DNA from 2 places in the Gordonia bronchialis DSM 43247 genome. Region 1 is predicted to be linked to the other one. Evidence: predicted binding sites of a transcription regulator. Region 1 holds the regulator's gene; the other holds the start of a gene.
The links. Region 1 encodes LexA, which represses DNA repair genes until DNA is damaged. Its sites were predicted from a motif close to CGAACANNTGTTCG; they were not measured.

Region 1 (5,394 bases):
ACGACTGGGCATCTCCAGCGTGCGGTCGAGGCTGGGATTGGGTGTGACGGTGAGGATCATGCGATCACCACATCGATCCCGCGGGCCGAGAGCGCCGCCGAGAAGGTGGGGTCGACCCCGGAATCGGTGATCAGCACGTCGACGTCGTCGAGGTCGGCGAACCCGGACAGGTCCTCGCGGTTCATCTTCGACGAGTCGGCGAGCACCACGACCCGCTGGGCGACCCGCACCATCGCCGACTTGACCGCCGCCTCGTCGGGATCCGGCGTCGAGAGGCCATGTGCCTCGCTGATGCCGTTGGCGCCGACGAAGGCGGTCGACACCCGCAGCCGCTCGAGGGCCGCGACGGTCTCAGCTCCCACGGTGGCTTGCGTCAGCCCGCGCACACGCCCGCCGATGGCGTGCAGACTCGCCGAGTTCTGGGCGGCCAGCAGACTCGCGATCGGCAGGCTGTTGGTGATGAGGGTGAGCCGACGGTCACGGGGGAGGGCGACCGCGGCCTGGTAGGTGGTGGTGCCGGCATCGAAGAACACCGACCCGCCGTCGGGTGGCAGGAACCGAACCGCAGTGCGCCCGATCGCTGCCTTCTCGTCGGTCTGGGTGACCTCGCGCTCGTCGATGCCGCGTTCCCCGATGACCCGCATCACGCCGGCGCGGACCGCTCCGCCGTGGACCCGTTGCAGGTGTCCGGCGCGTTCGAGGGCGGCGAGGTCGCGGCGCACCGTCTCACTGGTGACCTCGAATCTGGTGGCCAGCGCGGCGACCGACGCACGGCCGTTGGCGCGCACCTGCTCGGCTATCGCCTGCTGTCGTTCTTCGGCGTACAACACCGCTCCGATCTGTGCTGGAACCGTCTGCGCTCTGGCTTCGATTGTGTGGGAACTTCGATGTGTGTTGGAACTTCGATTGCGTGGGAAAGTGTGGCATTGCTTGTGGGTTCATCTTTGTTTACGCCTGTTTGCGTTGACAAGTCAAGCATTTCTTGTAACTTTGATCACGGGCGTTGAAATCGGCGAGCACCAGTCACACACGACCGGGTGGTCGCCACCGGCGCGACCGTGATCACCTGGATGGGACGCGCCGGCCTGTTGTGCACACGCGACCGGGAGGTCGTATGAGGCGCCGGCACGGCGCGCCGGACGAGACGACGATCGAGAGGGGTCCTCAGTGACCGAGACACTGGCGGGGTCGACATTGCAGGGCACACCGGTCGTCGGAGGGTTGGCCTATGGGCCGGCCATCTGGCCGGGTGAGCGGCCGTCCCACGACCCGGAGACCCTGGGCGTGGGCACCGAGGTCGCCGAGGCCGATCGGGAATCGGAGATCGGACGGTTCACCGACGCCGCCGGCGTCGTCGCGGGACGCCTGCGCGACCGAGCGTCACATAGTTCCGGCGCGGCGGCGGAGGTGCTGGCGGCCACCGCCGGCCTCGCCGAGGACCGCGGCTGGATCGGCGCGGCATCCGGATTGATCCGCAAGGGCGCAACGGCACCCGCTGCGGCGGCCGCGGCCACCGAGCAGTTCGCGACCATGTTCACCAAGCTCGGCGGGTTGATGGCCGAACGCGTCACCGACCTCAACGACGTGCGAGACCGCGTTCTCGCCGAACTGCTCGGGCTGCCCGAGCCGGGGGTCCCGGAACCCACCGAGCCGTCGGTTCTGCTGGCCGACGACCTCGCGCCCGCGGACACCGCAGGACTCGATCCGTCGACCACCGTCGCACTCGTCACCCGCTTCGGCGGACCGACCAGCCACACCGCCATCATCGCTCGTCAGCTCGGAATCCCCTGTGTGGTGGCCGTTTCCGGTCTCTCCGAGGTTCAGGCCGGTACCCCCGTCCTGGTCGACGGCAACCGCGGCACCCTGGCTATCGAGCCCGACGAGGCCTCGGCACGCGCTCAGGTCGAGGCGAGTAGACGGCATGCGCAGGCGGTGTCGGGATGGCAGGGCCCCGGCCGGACCGCGGACGGACACGAGGTCTCGGTCCTGGCCAACGTCGCCGACGGGGCATCGGCCCGCACGGCCACGAAATATCCGGTCGAGGGAATCGGGCTGTTCCGCACCGAACTCGCCTTTCTCGACCGCGCCGATGAGCCCTCGGTGGACGAGCAGGCCCGCATCTACGGTGAGGTGCTCGAGGCCTTCGCCGGCAAGAAGGTGGTGGTGCGCAGTCTCGACGCCGGTTCGGACAAGCCACTGAAGTTCGTCAACCACAAGGACGAGGCGAATCCCGCCCTCGGTGTGCGCGGCGACCGCATCGCGATCGAGAATCCCGACATTCGCGCCCACCAGCTCGATGCCATCGCCCAGGCAGCGGCCGCACTCAACACCACGCCGTGGGTGATGGCACCGATGATCGCTAGTCCCCGGGAGGCGGCGGCCTTTGCCGCGGAGGTTCGCGGCCGGGGCATGGTGCCCGGCGTGATGGTGGAGATCCCGGCAGCGGCCATCCTGGCCCACGCCATCCTGGCCGAGGTGGACTTCGTGTCGATCGGCACCAACGATCTGACGCAGTACACGATGGCCGCCGACCGGATGTCGGCCGACCTCGCCGCCCTGACCGATCCCTGGCAACCGGCCGTACTCAAACTCATCGAGAGTGTCGCGACCGCCGGTCAGGAGCTCGGCAAGTCGGTGGGGGTCTGCGGCGAGGCCGCCGCCGACCCGAACCTGGCATGCGTGCTCACCGGACTCGGGGTGACCTCCCTGTCGAGCGCGCCGGTCGCCGCAGCCGGCGTGGGCGCACGATTGGCCGAGGTCACCCTGGACGATTGCCGCGCGGCGGCCGCGGCCGCGCTGGCCACCGCCGACCCCGGCGATGCGCGTGCGGCCGCGGCCGAGGTGCTCGACGCCGCCGCGACACGGCACGCGACCGCGGTCTGACCGGTGTGACCGATCAGACCCGCGCGAGGTGAACTGCGTCGGATCTACACGCGGCGCATGACCGTGACGACCTTGCCGAGAATGGCGGCGTCGTCGCCGGGGATCGGCTGGAAGTGCTCGTTGTGCGGCATCAGCCAGATGTGGCCGTCCTTGCGCTTGAAGGTCTTCACCGTGGCCTCGCCGTCGATCATGGCGGCGACGATGTCGCCGTTGTCGGCGACGTTCTGCTGACGCACGACCACCCAGTCCCCGTCGCAGATGGCGGCGTCGATCATCGACTCGCCCACCACGCGCAGCAGGAACAGGGATCCGTCCCCGACGAGCTCACGCGGGAGCGGGAAGACATCTTCGACGGCCTCCTCGGCGAGGATCGGTCCACCGGCGGCGATCCGCCCGAGGACGGGTACGAACGTCGGTGTGGGCAGGTTCTCGGCCGACGGTGCGGGCTCGGATTCCTGGACGTTGACCGCGCGCGGGCGGTTGTGGTCCCGCTTGAGCAGGCCCTTGCGCTCGAGGGTGCGCAACTGATGCGCCACCGAGGAAGTGGACGTGAGGCCCACCGCGTCGCCGATCTCGCGGATGCTCGGCGGATATCCGCGCTCGCGCACGGACTTTCGGATCACGTCGAGCACCCCCCGCTGACGCGGGGTCAGCGACGCCTCGGCGACGATCGGATCGGCGGGGGTGGTGTCCTGATCGCGATCGGCGCCGCGGGCGCCGGTGCGCTTCGGCCGTGAGTCGCTCATCTGGTTGATTCCTCTCTCTGGCCGCCGCGGTGCGGCGGGATGACATGCCGGTGGTGGACCGCCGGGGGCGGCCATTTGTCGGTACCGGCCGGCAGGGTGTGGCTGTGCTCTTCGTCGGCGGGCTTCTGACTGGTGTCCATCGCGCTGATCTGAATGTCGCCGGTCTCCGTTTCGCTGTCTGTGGCCGAGCCTAGCGGAGTGTTCGGACATCTTCAAACATCTGTTCGACGTGTCGCGAGACATTGTCGGAGGCGCGTGGTACAACTCGAACATCAGTTCATCGAACACGTGGGCGACGTCGATCACGGGTCCGATGACTGCCGACAGACCATCCCAGATGGTCGTCCCACCAGGGACGATCCCGAGTTCGGAGGCCACCATGAGCATCGCCACCATGAGCCCGCGCACCGTCGGTTCGTCGCGAGTCGAGCGCGCTACTCGTCCTGATGTTCCCCTGCGGACACCGTCCGCACCGAGTGTCACGACGCCTGATCCGACCAGCCGGCGTCCGGCCACCCACCCGCGCAGCACCCCGCGTCGAACCGCCCGGCCGGCGCCGGACGCGGCGGGGCGCACCCGCCGTCCGGCGGGGCGCACCGACCGGCCCGCGGACCTGACCGCGGCAGGAGTCGGTGCGGGCGGCACACGGTGCGCTCAGCCCGTCGGGCATCGCGGCGGGCGCACGCCCATCAGCGGTATCCACGCCCGTCGGCGTGCCACCGCGGTCGGCGTCCTCGTCGGGGTGGCGCTCGCGGTGACCGTCTGGGTGATCGGCATCGTCGGCAACAACTACGCCGATTCGGTGTCCCCGCAACCGGTCAGCACGCAGGTCGTCCACGTGCGGGCCGGGGATTCGTTGAGCAGCATCGCCGCCCGGGTGGCCCCGGACATGCCGCGTCAGACGGTCATCGACGAGATCGTCGAGCTGAATGACATGCCGTCCAGCGGACTTCGGGTCGGGCAGCCGCTGCTCACCCCCGCATACCGTTGATCGACGGGCGGTATCCTCGATGACACAGGGACCGGTCGGGAACCGACCCGGCGTGCGCATCGCATGTGCCGGCGCGTCCCGCGACAGGCGTGAGGAACAGATGCGCTGCCCCTTCTGCAAGAACGAGGACACCAAGGTCATCGACTCACGTGTCGCCGACGAGGGGCAGGCGATCCGGCGGCGCCGCGCATGCGCCGAATGCGGTCGCCGGTTCTCGACGGTCGAGAGTGCGGTGCTCGCGGTGGTCAAACGCAACGGTGTCACCGAGCCGTTCAGTCGCGAGAAGGTGATGCGCGGGGTTCGGCGGGCATGTCAGGGCCGTGAGGTCGGCGACGACGACCTCGCTCAGCTGGCACAGCAGGTGGAGGACGCCGTACGGGCCAGTGGCTCGGCCGAGATCCCCAGTAACGAGGTGGGTTTGGCGATCCTCGGACCGCTGCGGGACCTCGACGAGGTGGCGTACCTGCGGTTTGCGTCGGTGTATCGCTCCTTCGACTCGCTCGACGACTTCCAGCGCGAGATCGACGATCTGCAAGGCCGCACGGCCGACTCGGCGCAGGACGCCTCGGCGCATCCCGATCCGGTGTCAGCCGAGTCGGTCCAGAGTTCGTAGCGCGCGCTTCTCGGATACCGGATATGCGGTGCCGAGCCGCTGGGCGAAGACACCGACCCGCAATTCCTCGACGAGCCATTGGGCTTCCTCGTTGACCGCGTCGCGCCGGTTCTCGGGAACCTGGGCCAGGCGCTGATTCCAGCGCTGCGTCACGCGATCGA
Region 2 (5,394 bases), 1.7 Mb from region 1:
ACCCAGACCCCCGACGAGGACTGCCTGCGCCTGACCGTCACCCGGCCCACCGACGACACCGGCGACCCACTGCCGGTGGTGGTGTGGGTGCACGGCGGGTCCTACGTGCTCGGCGCCGGTGACGACCCGCACTTCGACCCCGACGCGCTGGTGGCCGAGGAACGCATCGTCTTCGTCGCCGTGACCTATCGGCTGGGCATCTTCGGCTTCCTGGGTGACGGCAGTCCCGAGCGGCCGGCCAACCTGGGGTTACTCGACATCATGGCCGCGTTGGAGTGGGTCCAGGAAAACGTCGGAGCGTTCGGCGGCGATCCCGACCGCATCACCATGATGGGCCAGTCCGCCGGCGGCGATGCCATCGCGCATCTGCTGGCGGTGCCGGCCGAGCGGCGTCTGTTTCGCCGGGCGATCGTGCAGAGCGCCCCGTTGGGGTTGCGTCACAACCGGACTGCGATGACCACCCAGATGTTCGACCGGACCCGCCACCTCGACGCGTCGTCGTCGGTGGCGGAGATCCTGGACATCCAGGCCGAGTTGATCGCCGACGGCCCGCGCTACGGTCTCAAGGGTTTGATGGCCTTCGGTCCGCAGTACGGACACGACCCGCTACCCGCCGACGAGGACATCGAGAAGGCCTGGACGCGAGGCGCTTCGGGCATCGAACTGCTCATCGGGTACAACCGCGACGAGACCGACTACTTTCTGCCGCAGGTCCCGAGGATGGACGTTGTCGAGCGGGTACCGATCGTCGGCCCGTTGGTGCGTCGGCTGGTGTCGCGGACGGTCACCCGCATCGTCTACAGCCGCGACATCGACCGATTCGCCCGCGATCACGCAGCCGCGGGTGGGACGGCCATCCGGTACCGCATCGACTGGCACGTCCCCACCAGCGCCTACGGCGCGGCGCACTGCATCGAGTTACCGCTGCTCTTCGGCTCGGAGGCCGACTGGGAATCGGCAACCCTGCTGACCGGCGCGCCGTGGTCACAGATCGCCGACGACGGGCGGGTCCTGCGGTCCATCTGGGGACGATTCATCCGTGGCGAGGACCTGGGCGCGCAGGCCCCGCCGGAGGCCGCCGGGATCGTGTCCTATCGGCCGTTGCGCCCGCGGGTACCGAGCCAGTAGACGCCGAAGGACATCAGCGTCATGCCGATGAGCACGACGACCAGCGAGATCGTCATCGACACATAGCCTTGCGTGCGCGGATCGATGAACGGATAGAAATACCAGTCGACCACCGGGCCGCGGCTCAGGGTATAGACGCCGTAGATCAGCGGGATCGCCATCCAGGTCAGCCAGCTGCGATCGGGTAGTCGCCAGGCGCGCAACACGATCCAGTCGATCAGGATCACCAGTGGCATCACGCGGTGCATGACGTCATTGATCCAGTCGATGTTCAGGTTGACGTCTATCCCCGACAGCAGGAGCGCGTAGACGATCCCGGTGATGACCATCATCGTGGTGACCGCGCCCCGAACCCATTGCCAGGAAGGCGAGTTCGGTGCGATCAGCGCACCCACGAGGAGGACGATCACGGTGGCGACATTGCTGAGCACGGTGAAGTAGCTGAAGTAGTTGGCGAGGGTGAAGCCGGCTGCGCCCCATCGGTACACCGGCAGGGCGATCAGGGCGGCGCACCCGAGGGCGGCGAAGGCGAGTCGGAGCAGACGGGCCCACCAGAGCCGCGAGCGGTCGGTTGTCTGTCCGGGGTCGTCGGAAGTCGCAACCACCATGTCCACGATCCTTGCATGCCGGGTATCCGGAGTGCGTGATCCGTGGTCTGAGTGCTCGGCACGTGTCGCGTAGGGGGCCCGAATATGGTTGGACCGCAATACGTTTCAGATTAGTTCGAAATTGTGTGCGATTCCCCTTGCGCCCACCACGACCGCTCGGTACTGTCGAACATAGATTCGATACGGCGGGGAGGGGGTTCGGTGGCCGACAACAAGTACAACGTTCAGCCAGGCGATCAGCCGTTGCCGGATGACTCGCGTTCGTCGGCGGGGTTCGAGTCGTGGGAGGTGTGGCGGCCGGGTCAGGGGTGGGAGCCGGATCTGCCGCAGTCGTATGCGGCGTTGATGGCCGCGCGGATCGCGACCGGGCGCGATCCGGCACCGACTGTGGAGTCTGCGGAGTCGTCGGGCCCCGACGGTGATCTGCCGGCTCTGTATGCGTTGTTGGGGCAGGTGGTCGATCAGATCGCGGTGGCGGAGTCCTCGGGTTTGTCGGATGCGCAGGTCGTGGAGGTGGCCGAAGCCCATGAGCTGATCGCTCGCCGGTTGTGGGGGTTGGGGCATCGGCGGGTGATGGACATCTCGGACCGTGGTGCGTTCACGAAGACCGGCCATAAGTCGATCCGCCAGTTCATGGACGACCGGCTGCGTATCACTGATCTGCGTGGTCGGGTCGCGGCGATGGACGCGATCTGTGCCAAGTATTCGATGCAGGGTGAACGACTCACCCCGAAACATCCGTATCTGGCCGACGCGGTGGCTGAGGGCGCTCTCGGGCCAAGTCATGTGACTGCGGTGTTGGAGGCGCTCGACAAGATTCCCGCCGCAGTGATTCCGGAGAAGAAGCAGGCCGCGGAAATGCTGTTGGTCGATGCGGCCCGGTCGTGTACGCCCACCCAGATCGGGAAGGTGGGGCAGAAGATCCTGGGCTATCTGGATCCGGATGGATCGTTGACCGAGGACCGCGACCGGGCTCGGCGGCGCGGGATTCGTCTGTCGCCGCAGGATTCGCAGTTGATGTCGAAGATCGTCGGGCATCTGGATCCGGTCACCCGGGCCATGTTCGACATGGTGTTGGCGGCCTGGGCTGCGAAGGGCATGAACAACCCGGCCGATGAAGTCCCGTTGGTAGGACCGGTCGACGGGGTCGACGAACAACAGGTGGCCGAGGCCGCCGGGCGTGATGATCGCAGCCCGGAGCAACGCAACCATGATGCGTTGAAGGCGATCCTGCGCGCGGCGTTGGATGGTGGGGTGTTGGGTGCGTCGCATCGCGGCCTGCCGCCGCATCTGGTTGTGAAGATCACCGACTCCGAGTTGCGCGAGCAGGCCGGGGTCGGGGAAACCACCACCGGCGCGATGTTGCCGATCTCCGATGTCATCGCCTTGGCAGCCGAAGCCCAGCAGCATTTGGCGGTGTTCGCCGATCACACCGAAGCGCCCTTGTATTTGGGGCATGGGGAACGGTTGGCATCACGCGATCAGCGGTACATGATCTTCGCTCACCAACCCGGCTGCACCTGCCCGGGCTGCACCACCTCGACCGCCTACAGCGAAATCCACCACGCCGACAAAGACTGGGCCGACGGCGGCACCACCGACATCGACACCCTGACCACCGCGTGCGGGCCGCACAACCGGATGGTCGGCCCGAAACCCGGCCAGTACACCACCAGCGTCCTCACCGACGGGCCGGATGCCGGGCGGACGGCGTGGCGGTTGAACACCGAGGACGGGATGCCGCCGAATGAGGCGCGGATCAATCGGGTCAATGACATCGGCCCGCAGATCGTGGCCTACCTGAAAGTCATTCGTGTCCAACGCGAACACGACCAACAATCCCGGGCCGCGACGACCGCCCCGCTGATCCGGGATGTGCGGGACACCCCCGACAGTCGTCGTATCCGCCGGATGATCGCCGGCTGCTGGACCATCCGCCGCATCAACCTCGACAACGACGACCGCCTCCGAGCCGGACCCTGACCCCGCCCCACCGTCAGCACTCACCCCGCCACCAGCCACCGGTGGCGGGGCAGAAGCGCATGCGGCTACTACGCTCGACGACATGCGTGTCGCGACTTGGAATGTGAACTCGGTGAAGCAGCGCATCCCGCGGTTGTTGCCGTGGCTCGACGAGCGTCGACCCGACGTGGTGTGTCTGCAGGAGACCAAGCTGTCCGACGAGGCATTTCACGACGTACTCGGCGCCGACCTCGCCGAACGCGGTTATGCCATCGCCCATCACGGACAGGGGCAGTGGAACGGGGTTGCGTTGCTGTCGAAGGTGGGCCTCGACGACGTGACGACCGGATTCGACGACATGCCGGGCTACCCCGATCCCGCCACCTTGGAGGCGCGGGCGGTGTCCGCCGTGTGCGGGGGCCTGCGGATCTACTCCCTCTATGTGCCCAACGGCCGCGTTCCGGATTCCGACCATTACCGCTACAAACTGACCTGGCTTGCGGCACTGGCGAAGTCGATCAGCGAACCGTCGTCGACGCTGCTGTGTGGCGACATGAACATCGCGCCGGCCGACGCCGACGTCTTCGACCCCGACGCCTACGTGGGGCACACCCATGTCACCGAGCCCGAGCGGGCGGCGCTGTCCGCGTTCGCCGAGCTCGGTCTGCACGACGTGGTCCGTGACCGGTGGCCGGACTCCCGTGTCTTCAGCTATTGGGACTACCGCGCCGGGATGTTCCACAAGGATCTCGGCATGCGCATCGATCTCATCCTCGCCGGCGAAAGTGCCACCGACCGGGTCGCCGCGGCGTGGGTGGATCGCAAGGCGCGCAAGGGGACCAAGCCCAGCGATCACGCACCGGTGATCGTCGACCTCGACGAGGCGCCGGACGGTGACATCGGGCCAGTGGTCCCGCCGCCGTCGAATCCGGCCAAGCGTGGATCGTCGAAGGTGAAGCTGCCGCAGACGTCTCATGAAAGCTGACTCCCGCCGGCGACGCCGTCCTGTCTGGTACGGCATCGTCACCACACGCAGGGGCGGACCTCTCCCGCCGCATCGTGCCGCCTCGCGCCTGTCGGCCTACGTGTACGGCAACATCCTGGTACTCGCGTCGGTGGCCGTGGCCAACGCACACACCATCGATGAGGGGACGGCCGCGCTGCTGGTGGTGGGCACTGGCATCACCACCTACATCGCACACGTCTTTGCCGACGTCATCGCGCACGCCACGATCCCGGAAGGGCATGGCCAGAGTGCGGACACCGATCCGGAGGAGTTTCGTGAGTCGGTGCTCGACGAGCTGCGTGACGCGGTGCCGATCGTCTCGTCGGCCTCGTGGCCGGCGATCATCCTGGCTCTCGGTTGGCTCGACGCGGTGCCGACGCAAGTAGCGCAGCTGGTTGCCGGTGGGATCGTGGTGATTCGCATAGCGTCGATCGAGATCGTGTCCGAGCGTGTCCGGGGCAACCGGCTGACCTTTCGGGTGCTGGTCGCCGGGCTCGTCACCGCGGCCCTTGCCGCGGTGATCGTGGTCGCGAAGACCTATGTCGGACATTGACCCGGGTCGCGGCTCGGCGGTGGTGATTCGGTGCGCCACGGCGGCCGCGCGTCTGTACGGATGGCTGCTGGGCGCCGTGATCGCCGCGGGCGTCCGGGTGCTCGGTCCACGCGCGCGACCATCCGGTCCGGCGTCGA

Region 2: the regulator LexA is predicted to act here: its motif matches at 1,903-1,916, upstream of GBRO_RS18940 (HNH endonuclease signature motif containing protein).

The regions. Positions count from the first base shown of each region.
Region 1 is NC_013441.1:2,353,007-2,358,400, forward strand. It holds gene GBRO_RS11010 (1-phosphofructokinase family hexose kinase) at 1-60, opposite strand, end outside; gene GBRO_RS11015 (DeoR/GlpR family DNA-binding transcription regulator) at 57-827, opposite strand; gene GBRO_RS11020 (putative PEP-binding protein) at 1,168-2,883, shown strand; gene lexA (transcriptional repressor LexA) at 2,928-3,629, opposite strand; gene GBRO_RS11030 (LysM peptidoglycan-binding domain-containing protein) at 4,009-4,620, shown strand; gene nrdR (transcriptional regulator NrdR) at 4,721-5,233, shown strand; gene hrpA (ATP-dependent RNA helicase HrpA) at 5,207-5,394, opposite strand, start outside.
Region 2 is NC_013441.1:4,094,160-4,099,553, reverse strand. It holds gene GBRO_RS18950 (carboxylesterase family protein) at 1-1,128, shown strand, start outside; gene GBRO_RS18945 (Pr6Pr family membrane protein) at 1,092-1,736, opposite strand; gene GBRO_RS18940 (HNH endonuclease signature motif containing protein) at 1,938-3,719, shown strand; gene GBRO_RS18935 (exodeoxyribonuclease III) at 3,802-4,683, shown strand; gene GBRO_RS18930 (hypothetical protein) at 4,673-5,257, shown strand; gene GBRO_RS18925 (hypothetical protein) at 5,244-5,394, shown strand, end outside.